2 regions of the Bacillus seohaeanensis genome follow, and region 2 is predicted to be linked to the other one. Evidence: riboswitches for the same ligand, from Rfam matches in the RefSeq annotation. Region 2 holds a riboswitch; the other holds the start of a gene.
What was found. A riboswitch is a leader RNA that binds a small molecule or an ion and turns the genes downstream of it on or off. The one in region 2 is predicted to bind cobalamin.
Positions count from the first base shown of each region.

Region 1 (8,240 bases), on a different contig from region 2:
CATTATCGGTTGGAAGTAGTCCGGATAATACTTTGAGAAGAGTTGTTTTCCCGCTTCCATTCGGACCTAAAATACCGAAAAATTCTCCAGCTTGGACGGTAAAACTTATATTTTTAAGTATTTTTTTATTCTCATACCCTGCTGTTAACTGTTGAACAGATATCATTTAGGCACCTCTCTTCTTTATTAAAATATATCCGAAAATAGGAGCCCCGATTAATGCTGTAATAACTCCGATTGGAAGCTCTGTAGGTGCAATAACTGTACGCGAAATAAGGTCTGCTAGTACTAAAAACCCACCGCCCGTGATAATTGACAATGGCAGTAGATGACGATGGTCATGGCCGACTAGTATTCTAATAAAATGTGGAACAACAAGACCCACAAACCCAATCGTTCCTGAAACAGCAACAGCTGCCCCGGTTAAAATCGAGCCAGCAAGCAAAATGACAAGTTTTCTTTTTTCAACGGAAATTCCGAGATGATGTGCATGTTCCTCTCCAAAACTCATTCCATTTAGCTCTTTTGTATTCATCAATAAAATAATAACACCGATAATAAAGAATGGGATAATAATAATTACATAATCCCAACCACGCATTGAAACACTTCCGAGTAGCCAGCCGATAATTTGCCGCAACTCTTCTCCAGTTAACGCAATCATTAACGAAATGAATGATCCTAAAAATGAACTAAATATAATACCAGTTAAAATGATCGTCTCAATTTTCATCGATCTTTCTACTTTTTGTGCAAAAAATAATACGAGAAAAATAGTAATAATAGATGTAACAATACTTAAAAATGGAAGTGTAAACATTCCGATAACCGGAAGGCTTATTTGAAAAAACAGTGTTAAAACTGCTCCAACAGAAGCTCCGGAAGAAACACCTAAAGTATATGGATCAGCTAGCGGATTTCTTAGAAGCCCTTGGAAGGAAGCTCCGGCAATTGCCAAAGAGCCCCCTACAATAAAGGCCAATAATACACGAGGTAATCGAATCGCGTAAACGATATTAGTGTACATCGTATCAATTGATTCAGGAAGGTCAAAACGGAATATTTTTGCACCAATGATAACAATTGTATCACGAAATGGAACGGAAATGGTTCCAATAGAGATCCCAGCTAATAGTGATAGTACGAGAAAGACTAAAGCTAATCCATATGTTATCCATTTTTTATTCTGCAAAAACTTCTGGATAAACTGCTTTGGCAATCTCCTCTACTCCTTCGATAAGCCTAGGACCTGTTCTTGTTACTAAATCAGAATGAACATCATATATTTGTTCTTCTTTAAGAGCTTTCATATCCTGCCATCCGTCACGGCTCATGATTTGTTGTTTCGGGTTTTCAGTATAGAAACCATACGTTGTAATAATAACATCTGGATTAAGTGCAATGACTGCCTCTTGGTCCATCTGTACCCATCCCTCTTGATCTGAAACGGCATTTTCTGCGTTAATAGTTGTCAGCATTTGATCCATGAAAGTGTTTTTCCCTGTTGTAAAAATTTCCGGAGCGGGAGAAACTTCAACATATACTTTTTTCTTTTCTGTAACAGAAGCAACTTTTTCTTTTATTGCATCTAAATCTTCCTTCATTGTTGTGACAATTTCTTCAGCATCTTTCGTTGTACCAGTTATTTTGCCTATTGTTTCAATCGTTTCGAAAGTTTCATCAAAGTTTGTAGCTTCTTTGACTACAAATACTGGGATGCCCGCTTCACGTAATTGCTTAAACCCTTCTTTTGCATAGGATACACCAGACTCATGTGCTAGTACCAAATCTGGTGACAGGCTAATAACTTTTTCAACATTAAATTCCATTCCGCCAACTTTTTCTTTTTCCGTTACTTCTTCCGGATAGTTATCATTATCAGAAACTCCAACAATCTTCTCTCCTAAACCTAATTCATAAGCAATTTCTGTATTGCTAGGAACAAGGGAGATAATTTTCTCGGGTTGTTTTTCAATAACGACCTCTTCGTCAACCGCATCCGTTATCGTTAGAGGAAATGCAGATTCTTTGTTTCCATCAGCTTGTTCCGTTTTTTCTCCACTTGTTCCAGTATCTTTTGTCCCATCCTCTGATTGACCGCAACCAGCGAGCACACCTAAAACTAACAATAAAGTCAAAAATAACGAGTAAAACTTTTTCATTTGTTAATCCCCCAATTTGAATGAAATAAAAAACATCTCCAGTAAATGGAGATGTTGTGTAAGATGCATGCAAGCGTTTCAGCCCTTATCTGTATGTATGCAAATTACACCTTCCTATCCTCGTAGTACTGGTGCTAAAAAAGAAACAGGCAGGTCTCCTGACTTATGGTCATTGCTTGCTGCTCCTTCCCATACTTTTTGTACAGTGGATTCACAGCTTGCTCCCATTTACAGTGGCGGGACCGTGTTGGATTTTCACCAACTTCCCTATTGTGAAGCAGATATTGCTGGACTGCTTCACCTATTTCCATATGCTATAAAATTTTCCGTCAATTGGATTATACATGAGATTCTCGTCGAATGGAATCACTTTTTCAGAAAAACTTCTAACCTATTAGCTTTAATCCAATTGCTGATGAAAGTATCAGTGCAATAAAAAAGATTCTTTTCCAATCGGTCGATTCTCCATATAAGACCATTCCGAGTACCGCCCCGCCCGCTGCTCCTATTCCTGTCCAAATCGCATAGGCTGTTCCCATTGGTAATGTTTCCATCGCAAAAGTAAGACAAAGAAAACTAACACCGAATCCAACCACTAAGAACACTAGTGAATGCCATTTATGATCATTATTCCATTTATTAATCATCGCCACACCGGTCATTTCACAGAGACCGGCAACTATTAAAGAAATCCAAGCCATTATACGTTTTCCCCTTCCTCAACAGGATCATCAGTAACTAATTTTAAGCCAATTACGCCAATAAGTAGTACGGAAATCAAAACGATTTTTCCAATTTTCAACGGTTCACCAAAGAAAAGCATTTCTGTTAAAACGGTTCCTGCCGTCCCTAATCCAACAAAAACCGCATACACTGTACCGACAGGCAATTTACGACCAGCGATAATCAACACGTAAAAGCTAATGACTATTGAGATAACCGTTCCCGCCCATTCTAAAAGTGAGTTGGCATGCTTTAATCCAACTACCCAAAACACCTCAAAAAAAGCGGCAAAAAATACGATAATCCAATTTTTATTCATTTTAAGTCCTCCATTCCTCACCTTATAACAACGGAAAAGCCCGAGAGACATATCAAGTAGATACATCTCCCGGGCTTTTATCCCTCCGTGTCACAGATAAAATCTGTGCGTTTTCTCTCGGACCAGACTAATCATTTGAGATTACGGAACCCTAGAAAACTTTTTTAGTTAATTGCTATTTTATAATAAATCGGCTGTTTTCTCAATAAAAATTTTAATACCATTTAGTTGTCATGTATCCTAGGATAGTGGTAAAATCAGTTGAAATATCTGAATTTTAGCTGAAATATGACTAAGTGGAAGATTTTTTGAATCTTTGTTTTTAGGGGGATATATTATGAGTGAGAATAAACAATTGGCTACATTCGCCGGTGGATGTTTTTGGTGTATGGTAAAGCCTTTCGATGAATTGCCAGGAATAATAAGTATTGTTTCGGGTTATACAGGCGGACATGTCGATAACCCTACATATGAGCAAGTGAAAACTGGAGAAACTGGTCACTACGAGGTGGTTCAAATTACATTTAACCCAGAACTTTTCCCGTATGAAAAGTTGCTTGAATTATATTGGCCACAAATAGACCCTACAGATGATGAAGGTCAATTTCAAGACCGTGGACCCCAATATCGGACAGCCATTTTTTATCATAATGAAGAGCAAAAACGTCTTGCTGAGGAAACTAGAGATGAAATTAGCAAAAGTGGTCGGTTCAAGAAACCAATTGTTACAAAAATCCTTAATGCTGAAAAGTTTTATCCTGCCGAAGATTATCATCAGGACTTTTACAAGAAAAGCCCTGACGAATATAAAACCGATCGTGCTCAGTCCGGTCGTGATGAGTTTATCAAAGACAATTGGGGAAAATAAAGCGTTAGAAGAATAGTAGAGGCCTCCTTCATCCATACTAGAAATAACAACTGTGCAAGTAGCTTAAATTCTATCTGCCTATACTTGTACTAAACGTTAAGAATGGAAAGGAGTTTTACAATGGATAAGCAAAAGAGCGTAACATCAATAAAATTACCAAACCAAGATGAAGTATCAGTGGAGCCCGGTCCTTCTCAATATGTTAACCTAGAGGACCCATACCCTGGCGACTCTGTTGCCGAGCATAAAAAGCAGGAAGATGCCAATAACTACTTAGCTGAAGGGGAAATTGGGCAACAAAATGAAAATTTATAAGGTAATGAATAAAGGGAAGAGGGGGAGCACTAAGCTCACCTTCTTTTAATTTGCCTAAACTCAGTTCTTGAAATCAAAATTAGTAAGGGAAAAAATTAAACCAGGACCCTTCCCAAGAAAAAAACGTATTACTTCCTCGAAAAGTGGATATAATGGCAACAATATAATATCAGTATAAAAGGAAGGGAATTTATATGATTTCGTGGATAGTTGCTATATCGCTTACGATCTTCCTGTTTATGAGATTACCTGTCTTAAAAAAAAGAGTCCAACTACAAAATAATTACCTTGTGAAAAAATTCTCCATTATTATTCATGCAAAAAATGCAGAAAAAAACATTACCTCCTTTTTAAAAAGCATTAATGAACAAATCGTATCTCCTTTAGAAGTTATTGTTGTTGATGATCATTCAGAGGACAAAACAAAAGACATAGCGGGACAATTGGGAGCTAGAGTAATTGCTATGCCCCCACTCCCTGCCGGCTGGCAAGCAAAAAATTGGGCCTACTGGACTGGAGCGCAACAGGCTGATGGAGACATTTTTCTATTCGTTGATAGTAATACATGGTTTGATAAAAGAGGATTGCTCCGAATAGCAGAAGCATACAAGAAACAGCAAAATAGAGGTGTTTTAACCATTCATCCATATCATTATGTAAAACATTGGTATGAAACACTCTCCATGCTACTTCATATGATTATTCTTGCTGCATCTGGTGTCACAAATGTATTTTCGAAGATTTCAGGTCCCGCTGGAGGATTTGAACAATGCTTTATATGTGCAAAACAAGATTATTTTGTTTTGGGTGGTCATGAAACAACAAAAGGTTCAATGGCAGCACATCTCTCCCTTTCTAAGCACGCAAGAAAAAGCGGTGTTTTTATAGAAGCGAAAAGCGGTTACCGGGCAATTTCTATGCGAATGTATCCTAATGGATTCGCAAAACTTATGGACGGCTGGGCTAGCAGTTTTGCAAACAGAGCACAGTTGATGAATATTGTTCCGTTCTTTTTTACAATGGCTTGGCTCGGTTCACTCGCTTTCTTTATTGTAGAAGGTGTTCAGTTGATGTGGTCTTCCCCACTTTATTTATGTGGCATGTATGTCCTATTAGCTTTACTGCTTCTCTATATTGCGAATAGAACCGGTAATTTCCATCTCCAAGATACTCTATTATTCCCTATTCACTTGTTAATCTGCGTAGTCATTCTCGGTTACTCCATTGTTAAATCGTTTATTGCGCTAAAAGCGGATCGAAAAGGAAAATATGTGGTTGTTCAAAAAGGGGAAGATGAAAAGTTGAAATGATTTTCGTACTTTCTTATGTGGTCGAGAGGGTCTCTATTTCGGAGACCCTTTATTTGTTATCTAAGGTATCTTTTATCCAATTAATTCCCTCTAAAACAAAATGTTTCGATGGTACTCGATGAGGTGTGTGTTCTAATATTAGTTTTGTATTCTCCTGTGAACCAAATTCTCTAATATAATCTTTTATAGAGCTAGGTTCAATGTGTTTTTCGTTTGATGGATGTACTGGTGTCCAAATATATTTTTCCGACGAATCTTCGATGTGATGTAAATGAACGACATGAGTATAGTCCGTTGCCAAAAACCTATAAAAATCTATAAGTTTTGTTTATTTCTTGTTTCCACCTGTCCGATTTTGCCGAAGCTACTCTCGTTTGTTGTGACAGTCCACAAGCGTAAATTCCGGTACAACGAACCGTACATATTAACAGTGTCTTGGAAGTGGCTAAACTGTCAATTTTCCAAAGTTAGCTAGATTGATAGCTGCATTCAAGTCACGATCAATCTTTAAACCACAATCACATGAATAAGTACGATCGGAGAGTTTTAAACCTTTCTTGATTTCCCCACATGACGAACAAATTTTAGAAGATGGATAAAAACGGTCAACTTGCATGAATTCAATGCCATATTTCTCGCATTTGTATTTTATTTGGCGAATGAATTCATATAGTTTTTGGTTCGCTATAGCCTTGGACAAATGACGATTTTTCATCATTCCACTTACATTCAAATCCTCCATCACTACTTTGCTAGGCTTGGTTTTCACGATAGCGTTCGTAGCTTGGTGAATATGGTTGGTTCTAATGTTGGTTAATCGTCTGTGTAGGTGTTGCACTTTCTTTTCAATTTTTATAATATTGCTTGTTTTGACAAAATGGTTTTCCTCCTTATTCATTTCATATTTTCGAGATACGCTTCGTTGCAACCGACGTAAACGTTTCTCAACTTTTCTTACTTCTTTCGTTTTATTAATGTTTTTAAACTTTTGACTACTAGAACAAACAGCTAACTCTTTAATTCCAACATCGATTCCTATGACCTTATCTGTTAGTTCAACTCGATCAAGTTCTGTTTCAATCCCAACGGAAATATACCAGTACTTTTTATCGAAACTAACTCGTGGATTTGTGTACTTCACACCCATGGGGAGTTGTTCTTTTATTTTTATCCAACCGACCTTTTCAATTAAAACAAGCTTTTTCTTTACTTTTAATTTTTCTGTGTCATTGTAGAAGGACGCTTTTGATTTTCGTCTACTTTTAAATTTAGGCAGTTTTGATTGACCTTTAAAAAATTTCTTATAAGCATCACATGCATCTTTGATGGCTTGTTTTGTAATGTTGTTTGATACTTCATATAGCCATTTAAACTCTTCTGTTTGCTTTAAGACCGTCAATTCTTTTCGTAATTCAAAATTCGAAAGGAATGAACCGCCTTGTTTGTAGTTTTCCTGCTGCTTATTCAAAGGCCCACCTTGCTGTACCAACAGATTTCCATAACTGTTGCTCTTGTTCTTTAGTAGGTAGTAATCTAACTTTTTTCGCTAGTATCATCCTCTACCAACTCCTTCATCATCTTCTTAGCTTTATGTGCTCTTTTTCCTTGTAATCTGCAACTAAAAACCGTAACGATTTGAATGAAATCTTCTACAAGTTCTTGTTCTTCGGTTCTTTCGGTGTTGTCAATGACTTTAATGACTGTACCAAATTTATTACAAAGATTTTCAATCCATTCAAAGCCAAATAGAACTAGTCTATCTTTATAGAGGATAACAACTTTTTCAACTTCTGAATTGGTTATCAAATCCACTAGTTGATTCAACCCTTTGTTATTGTAGTTCGTTCCACTTCCAACATCTTGGATGATTTCGTATTGATAGCCTTTTGCAATCATATAACTACTGACGTTATGAATCTGTCTTTTTAGATCACCTTTTTGTTTAGGTGAACTCACTCTACAATAGCCAATTATCTTTTTGGATTTAGTAGTTACAGTTTTAAGCCCTAAAAAATGATGAAGTTGTTCTTGAGAATAATACCTAGTTCCACCTTTTGTCAAATGAGAAGGTTTTAGTATATTCGATTTATCCCAATTTCTTAAAGTCTGTGGGGTCTTTCCCATTTGCTTAGCGAACTCTCCTATTGAGTAATATTTCAAACATATCATCTCAACAGAATTATACCATTTTAATTATAAAATAATTAAAAATATTCATACATTTTATCTAACTGTTTTCTCCCCCCATTATTTTTTTGATTATCAAAAATAATCGAATAGAATGACATCTTTTGTATATGTTATTGAATAAGGTCGAGAAGGTCCTCCACAACTAGAGAAGCCAACAATCACAGATCCTTCTCGGCTTTCTTATAGTATTTTTTCAAACTTACTGTGCTTTCCGTATATCCGTGCTATCCCTTTTAACGAGTAATATTGCTTATAATAATTATTTAGGTTCTTATTATTATGTAAACAATCGAATCGCACTTTCTTTTTCCCTGCAACCCTTGCCTTATCTTCTGCCCATTTTAATAAATTGG
Region 1 is NZ_JBHUMF010000031.1:414,888-423,127, reverse strand. Features, by position in the region: gene ACFSUL_RS15445 (adenosylcobinamide amidohydrolase) at 1-166, opposite strand, end outside; gene ACFSUL_RS15440 (FecCD family ABC transporter permease) at 167-1,219, opposite strand; gene ACFSUL_RS15435 (ABC transporter substrate-binding protein) at 1,182-2,162, opposite strand; cobalamin riboswitch at 2,294-2,482, opposite strand; gene ACFSUL_RS15430 (DMT family transporter) at 2,549-2,863, opposite strand; gene ACFSUL_RS15425 (DMT family transporter) at 2,863-3,204, opposite strand; guanidine-I (ykkC/yxkD leader) riboswitch at 3,269-3,370, opposite strand; gene msrA (peptide-methionine (S)-S-oxide reductase MsrA) at 3,542-4,072, shown strand; gene ACFSUL_RS15415 (hypothetical protein) at 4,193-4,387, shown strand; gene ACFSUL_RS15410 (glycosyltransferase family 2 protein) at 4,582-5,697, shown strand; gene ACFSUL_RS15405 (hypothetical protein) at 5,747-5,998, opposite strand; partial or broken gene ACFSUL_RS15400 (RNA-guided endonuclease InsQ/TnpB family protein) at 6,143-7,253, opposite strand; gene ACFSUL_RS15395 (IS607 family transposase) at 7,231-7,857, opposite strand; gene ACFSUL_RS15390 (GNAT family N-acetyltransferase) at 8,068-8,240, opposite strand, start outside.
Region 1: another riboswitch for cobalamin. It lies ahead of ACFSUL_RS15435 (ABC transporter substrate-binding protein); the one in region 2 lies ahead of ACFSUL_RS19840 (ribonucleoside-diphosphate reductase subunit alpha).

Region 2 (8,240 bases):
TTTATGAACAGCAAAACAGCGTACCCTTCTCTCGTGCGTTAATACATTAATATGGTTGGGGATAGCTACCAATTATCATTAAATGGAGTTTTTCCTCATATAGTGTTTTAAGGAGACTAGACAAGGGGGATGCATATGAAACCGGAGGAACAAAAGCAACTCGAACGAGCAATAAGCGAAATAACCGAGATAGCCTCAGGGTTTGGCCTGGATTCTTATCCGATGAGATATGAGATTTGTCCTGCAGATATTATTTATACATTTGGTGCATATGGAATGCCGACTCGTTTTTCCCATTGGAGCTTTGGAAAACAATTTTATAAAATGAAGCTCCAGTATGATTTAGGGTTAAGTAAGATTTATGAACTCGTAATCAACTCTAATCCTTGTTATGCCTTTTTATTAGACTCTAATTCATTAATTCAAAATAAGCTTATTGTTGCCCACGTACTAGCCCATTGTGACTTTTTCAAAAATAATATTCGATTTGAAAACACGAAACGTGATATGGTGGAAAGTATGGCAGCTACAGCAGATCGAGTGCGGCAGTATGAGATTGATCATGGGAAGCAGGAAGTAGAAGCTTTTCTTGATGCTGTATTGGCGATAGATGAACATATAGATCCTTCTTTAATGCGTCCAAAGCTTTCGTGGACAATGGACGATGTGGAGTGGGAGGAGGAAGAAGCACCACGGGTTACTCCGTACGATGATTTATGGTCTCTTGATGATAAACCAAAAGACCGACCAAAGAAAAAGGTAAAGAAAAAATTCCCGCCGCAGCCTGAAAAGGATGTTCTCCTTTTCATAGAACAATACAGCAGGGAACTAGAAGACTGGCAGCGGGACATTTTAACAATGATGAGAGAAGAAATGCTCTACTTCTGGCCACAGCTTGAAACAAAAATCATGAACGAGGGCTGGGCATCTTATTGGCATCAGCGCATCATTAGAGAAATGGATTTAACGAGCGGTGAAGCTATTGAGTTTGCTAAACTAAATGCAGGTGTTGTTCAACCATCAAGAACAGGCATCAATCCCTATTACCTTGGTGTGAAAATATTTGAAGATATCGAAGAGAGATACAATAACCCTACAGATGAAATGAAAAGGATGGGGGTTCGGCCAAACTCAGGTCGTGAAAAGATGTTTGAAGTAAGAGAAATTGAATCGGATATTTCTTTTTTACGAAATTACTTAACAAAAGATCTTGTGACGAGAGAGGATATGTACCTTTTCCAAAAACAAGGGAAAGATTATAAGATTGTTGATAAGGAATGGAAAAAGGTCCGTGACCAGCTTGTTAGTATGAGAGTCAACGGTGGTTTTCCTTATATTACAGTTAATGATGGCGACTATTTAAAAAATGGTGAACTATATTTGAAACATTGGTATGAAGATATCGAACTTGATCTGAAATATTTAGAAAAAGTTCTCCCTTATATTTATCAACTATGGGGACGCCCTGTTCATATGGAATCCGTTATTGAAGGAAGAGAAATGCTGTTTACGTACGATGGGCGTAGTGTGCAGAGAAAGTATTTGTAATGATAGCAGACATTTCTCAAGATAATTGCTCAGGTATTAAATTGTTTAGGTCTCAGTTGAGGCCTTTTTTCTTTGGCTGTTTTCAACTATTGTTACAAGCAATAATCTTTTAGAAAGGCTATTTTCGTAAAGTTTGTTGCTTTTTAACGGAAACTAAGTTTAACTTACTGAGTTGATTCTCGCTGCGGGCATTTGACTCCCTCTCTCCCCGCGGAAAGCGAGTATCCGTAGCGGAAATCAACGGACTAAATTTATAAGTAAAAACAATAATCTATGAGAAAAGAGCCTTTAGAAAACAGCCAAAGAAAAAAGCTGGCCCCATTCTTTGAGCCAACTTAAACTGTAAAAGTATTTATTATAAATTAAAATTATTCGACCGAGAAGCACTATAAGAATCCAGAAGTTTTGTAAAATGTAAAAATGAAAATTGAAAAATGGGACTTTGAATAAATGTATAGATAAAGGTGAAAATGAAAATCGGACCTCCCAGTAGCCAACCAATGATAAGAATGCTGCTTTCAAAAGCAATTCGTACTTTGCTTATAGACTGTCCTGTTAATTCCGAAAGGGAAAGCATAAATCCGTCACGAGGACCTGTTCCTAAGCCAGATGCGGAGTAAAGTCCACCACCGATTCCCATAATGATAATTGCTAAGATGAGAATAATTGCGTCTAGGTAGAGGCTAGAACGTTGGGGGAGAATATCCCAAAATAAATATAAATCAACTAGTGGTCCGACCATAAGACCATTTAGTATCGTTCCAATTCTGACATATTTACGATTTAGGAAGAGTGTGCCTGAAATTAATACACCGCCAACGATGAGATTCCAGGTTCCGATTGTCAGTCCCCATTTATCAAACAGAGCAATATTTAATACATCCCAGGGGTGAATTCCCAAGTACTGTACCTTTATTGCCATTGAAATTCCATAACTGAAAACAAGAATACCGATAACAAAAAATAAAAAACGAAGAAAGATTCTCATACTGCTTCTCCTTAAGAGGTCCGTCCCTCGTTGCTTTAACGCATTACCGTGTCTAGGGACGGACCTTTATAGTTCGTCAAAGCCATTGTCGATGTTGTTGACTTTGGTATATTGACGAGATTTTTGTTCGAAGAAGTCTGATTTACCCAAGTCAACTTCCTCATAAGCTTTTATCCATTTTAATGGATTGGTGCGGTAGCCTTCGAAAGGACGCTCAAATCCAAGTTGGTTACAGCGTACATTCGCATAAAACTTAATATAAGATTCGAGGTCATTCATGTGAATTCCTTCTATTTTAGTACCGATAATTTCATGAGCCCATTCTATTTCTAATTTTGCAGCTTCTTTAAAAGTGCTTGTTACAAAATCGGAAAGAGAAGGCGTATCGTATTCTGGATACTCTTTTAGCACTTCTTTGAAAATTTTAACAAACAAGTCCACATGAATTTGTTCGTCACGATTTATGTAATTAATCATCGTGCTCGTTGCGACCATTTTTTGATTTCTTGCCAAGTTGTAAAAGAAAGCAAAGCCAGAGTAGAAGAACAAGCCTTCTAAAATCACGTCATATACAATTGATTTCAATAGATTTTCTACACTTGCTTCCAGAGCAAAATGTTTATAGCCATTCGTCACAAAATCATTTCGCTTCCGAAGTATTTCTTCGTTTCTCCAAAATTCGAATACTTTATCTTGTTCGGATTTCGAAACGATACTAGATAATACGTAGGAATAAGAATGATTATGAATGACTTCTTGCTGTGCGAGAATAATCATTAAAGCGTTAATACTAGAGTCAGTAATATAATCTGCAACTTTACTAGCGTAATCTGTTTGAATACTATCAAGGAGTGCAAGCAGTCCGATAATTTTTAAAAACGACTCCTGTTCATCTTTCGTTAACTGACCAAATTGTTTCACATCTTGTGCCATATTAATTTCAAAAGGAGTCCAAAAGTTTGCGAGCATTTTTTTATATTTTGGATAAGTCCATGAATAGGCGACATCATCCCAATTCAATATGTTGGAGCTTTCACCGTTAATTATCTTTGTAGAGCGATTTGGCGCTGTTGCGTCCATGAGTACTCGTTTTTTTAGTAGTTCCTTCATATTCTTCACCTCGTATTAGCTTTTTTATATTAAATATTATTGTTGTTTTGATTGAACAGTTGAATATGGCTGTTTATTCAACTGTTCATTTAAAGCTGATATTCATCTGTTGAAATCAAGGCGAATATCAACTGTTGAATTAAACTTTAAAAAAGACACCGATCATAAAACATTAGCTTGCACACGAATCACAATCTTCTATATAACTTGAAGTCGAGCGGACATAATAGGTTGTTTTTAATCCACTTTTCCAAGCTTCAAGATGGAGATCTAATAATTCTTTCGCTTTAATTGTATTGACTACATAAAAGTTAAAAGAAATTGCTTGATCAATGTGCTGCTGTCTTGCGGCGTTTTGCTTAATGCTCCATTTCTGATTAATAAAATAAGCCGATTTATAATACCATGTAGTTGTTTCATTCAAGTCAGGAGCAGTGACAGGAATTTTATAATCTTTTTTCTCCTCTGAGTACATTTTGAAGAAAATAGGGTCTATACTCGCTGTGCTACCAGCGATGATGGAAGTAGATGCATTTGGCGCGACCGCCATCATATATCCATTTCGCACCCCGTACTTCTGAACTTTATCCTTTAATGAAGCCCAGTCGAGCAAACGAGAAGAGTCATCGTATCCTTTTTTCGTAAAATAAGTGCCAGTGTGCCAATTTGATCCCTCGAATAAAGGGTAGCTACCTTTTTCTTGTGCTAGTTTCATGCTTGCTTCGATGGTTAAATAAGCAATTTTTTCATAAAGTGTATCCGCATAGTCAACTGCCTCTTCGCTTTCCCATTTGATTCCCTTTAATGCAAGCAAGTGATGCCAGCCAAACGTACCTAATCCAATCGAACGATATTTTTCATTTGTCAACTTTGCTTGCAATACAGGAATTGTATTTAAATCGATGACATTATCTAACATTCTGACTTGTATTGGAATTAATTTTTCAAGTACATTTTCTGGGACAGCTCTTCCTAAATTTATAGAAGAAAGGTTGCAGACAACAAAATCACCAGGGGTTTTGACGGTAATAATTTTTCCGTCTGATGTGTACTGCTCGTCCACGGTAGTCGGACTTTGGTTTTGGGTAATCTCGGTACAAAGATTAGTGCAATAAATCATACCTTGATGATGATTCGCGTTTTGGCGGTTGACTTCGTCTCGGTAAAACATGAACGGTGTACCGGTTTCAAGCTGGCCCTTCATAATTCCTTTTATAACCTCAATTGCAGGAACCTTTTCTTTCGAAAGAAGAGGGTTATCGACACATTCCCAATAACGAGCACGAAAATCTCCATCTCCTTTTTCAGCATCATAAAAATCCTCCAAACTGTAGCCCATTACTTTTCGTACTTCATGAGGATCGAAAAGATACCAATCTGCTCTTGCTTCTACTTGCTCCATAAATAAGTCCGGAACACATACGCCCGTAAACAAATCATGTGTTCTCATTCGTTCATCCCCGTTATTCAATTTCGAGTCGAGAAAGAGGAAGATATCTTTATGCCAAACATCTAAGTAGACGGAGATTGCTCCTTTTCGCTGACCAAGCTGATCAACGCTTACTGCTGTATTATTTAATTGCTTCATCCACGGAATCACACCAGACGAAATGCCTTTAAATCCTTTAATATCACTCCCACGGCTTCGGATTTTGCCAAGGTAGACACCTATTCCACCACCTGATTTTGAAAGATTGGCGATGTCGGTATTACTGTCGTAGATACCTTGGAGACTATCATCGACCGTATCGATAAAACAACTAGAAAGCTGTCCATAACTTTTCCCCGCATTTGCTAATGTAGGAGTAGCAACTGTCATATATAAATTACTTAAAGCCCAGTAAGCGTCTTTAACAAGTGAAAGACGTGATTCTCGAGGTTCATTCATCATAAGGGTTACGGCAATCATCATGAATCGTTCTTGTGGCAACTCATAGGTGTTTTTTTCGTGATCCCGGGCAAGGTAACGGTCCGCTAATGTTCGCAATCCAATGTATGTAAAAAACTTATCTCTATTAGGAACAATCATATCCCCAAGCTCATGCAGCTCTTCTTTTGAATATTTTTCTAAAATAATAGGATTATATATTCCATTGTTTGTTAGTCGGACGATTAATTCATAAAAGCATCCATAGTTTTGATTAGCCGGATAGTTCCTATTAATCGCAGCCTCTTTGTACAGTTGTTGCATATAGATTCTTGAACAAACATACGTCCAATCAGGCTCTTGCTCGGAGATATTCGCTAAACCTTCAAGCAGTAAAAGATTATTGATTTGCGATACCGTATACGATTTTTGGGATTCAATTGTGGTAATGAGTCTAGAGATATAATCATCTGTATTCAGCGTAGGAAAGTCCGCTGCAGCACTTTTTATAAAAGACGTTAATTTTTCTGGTGAAAAGAGTTCTTCTTTCCCGTTTTTTCTTTTAATAATGGTTGTTTCTAATTTAATACTCATTATGTTTCCTCCTTTTTTGTACTAGAAGGGGAAGAATAAAATAAAAAAATCCACTCCTGGAAGTAGGGTGGATTTAAACGATACTTTACATAGAGATAGAAAGTAATCTGTGAAAGTATCGTCTCATTATCTCAATCCCCGAAGAATAAGAAACTTTGTAAGAAACAGGCAGGTCTCCTGACTTGTGATCATTCTACTTTGGAACCTTCCCATATACGATATGTATACAGTGGATGAACCATTTCGTCACACTTACAGTTGCGGGGACAGTTCTGGAATTACACCAGATTCCCTATTAAGCCGTACTCGGCACCTTTTCTTACTGTTATAAAAAACAATATTTAGTTGCATGTGTTGTTTTGTGACACTATATATAGTGAATTTCCTAATATAGAATATAGTAAACGATAGAAATTGATATTTCAATACTTTACATTTGCTTCTTAATCGTATATGAACGTTCATAAAATGCATCTAATACAATGGAAAAAGAGGCTGGGACAAATGTGCTCTAGGTGAATAAAAAAACGAACTAATTCTTTCATTTGAAGGCGAATTAGTTCGTTTTTTTTATAAGTCTTCATAAAACTTGTTGTTCTTTTTAACTTGTTCTAGCTGTTGATTGGAGTGCAAGACGAAGACTCCTGCGGGAAAAGCGGAACAGGTGAGACCCCGCAAGAGCGCAGCGCATGTCTAGCTCCAGCGGCTAACTCGCTATGAAAAAGATGAAATACCCTAAAGGCAAAAAGCGCCTTTTGGGTATTTCCCTATTTTCTTCGCGAGCAAAACGAGCCGCTTCCGCTTTTCTCGGAGGCTCACCGACCGCCCGCGGAAAGCGAAGTCTTGACACGGAAATCAACAGCGGTGTGTAACAGTGATTACTAAACAATTTAACCTGACATTGTTCGTCTTTAGGGGATAGTACTTTAGTTATGTCCCAGCCTCTTTTAGCTTTATGAATCCAATTTAATCCCGATAAATTTCATTTCGGTCATATCTTCAATTGCATATTTAACCCCTTCTTTGCCAATGCCACTCTGTTTGACACCACCGTATGGATGATTATCTTGGCGGTAAGTGGAGATTTCATTAACCCATACTCCACCCATTTCTAATTGGTCTGCTACACGCATCGCACGATCGATATCCTTTGTGAAAACCCCTGCTTGTAGCCCGTAAATGGAATCATTCGAAAACTTAATAACTTCCTCTTCACTATCAAAAGGAATGACCGATACAATCGGTGCAAAAACTTCCTCGGCAATGATTTTCATATTTTGATCAACATTTGTCATAATCGTAGGGGAGAGTACAGTGCCATTTTGCTCACCACCTGTTTCAATTTTAGCACCTTTTTCTACAGCGTCATCAATCCAAAGCTTAGCACGTCTTGCTTCATCCTCATTAATCATTGGACCAATATCTGTTTCCTCGCTCTCGGGATCCCCAATTTTTAATTCTTTTGTTTGCTTGACAAAGTTTTCAAGAAACTGATCATAAATGTTTTTTTGAACGTAAATTCTTTGTGCGGAAATACAAACTTGCCCGGAAAAGGCGAAAGCACCTTTGACCAAACTTGTCGCAGCATTTTCAATATTAGCATCTTCAAATATTATATTGGGGGAATTTGAACCTAGCTCTAACGTTACCTTTTTGAATCCAGCAGATTCTCGAATTTTTCTTCCGACAGGTAAGCTTCCGGTAAAAGTAATTTTATGCACTTTTTCATGTGTAACGAGTGGTTCTCCTACTTCTTCTCCAGTCCCCATCAGTAAATTTAGTACCCCATCTGGAAGACCCGCTTCTTGAAATAATTTTACTAACATATAAGCGGATACTGGAGTTTTTTCAGCAGGCTTAAGAACGATTGTGTTGCCTGCTGCAATAGCTGGTGCAACTTTATGAAGTGTTAAGTTTAACGGGAAATTGAAAGGCGTAATAGCCCCGACGACACCTAAAGGTTTTCGTTTCACTAATCCCATTCTATTTTCTCCGCCTATAGCAGCATCCATGGGGAGAACTTCACCTAAAATATTTTTAGCAAGTTCCGATGCGAAACGAAGGACCTGGATGGACCGATTAATCTCATCTCGGCTAAATCTTATGGGTTTTCCTGCTTCTTTCATTATTGTA
Region 2 is NZ_JBHUMF010000033.1:521-8,760, reverse strand. Features, by position in the region: gene ACFSUL_RS19860 (MFS transporter) at 1-42, shown strand, start outside; gene ACFSUL_RS19855 (SpoVR family protein) at 136-1,548, shown strand; gene ACFSUL_RS19850 (YczE/YyaS/YitT family protein) at 1,904-2,536, opposite strand; gene ACFSUL_RS19845 (ribonucleotide-diphosphate reductase subunit beta) at 2,603-3,646, opposite strand; gene ACFSUL_RS19840 (ribonucleoside-diphosphate reductase subunit alpha) at 3,819-6,107, opposite strand; cobalamin riboswitch at 6,258-6,438, opposite strand; gene ACFSUL_RS19835 (aldehyde dehydrogenase family protein) at 7,061-8,240, opposite strand, start outside.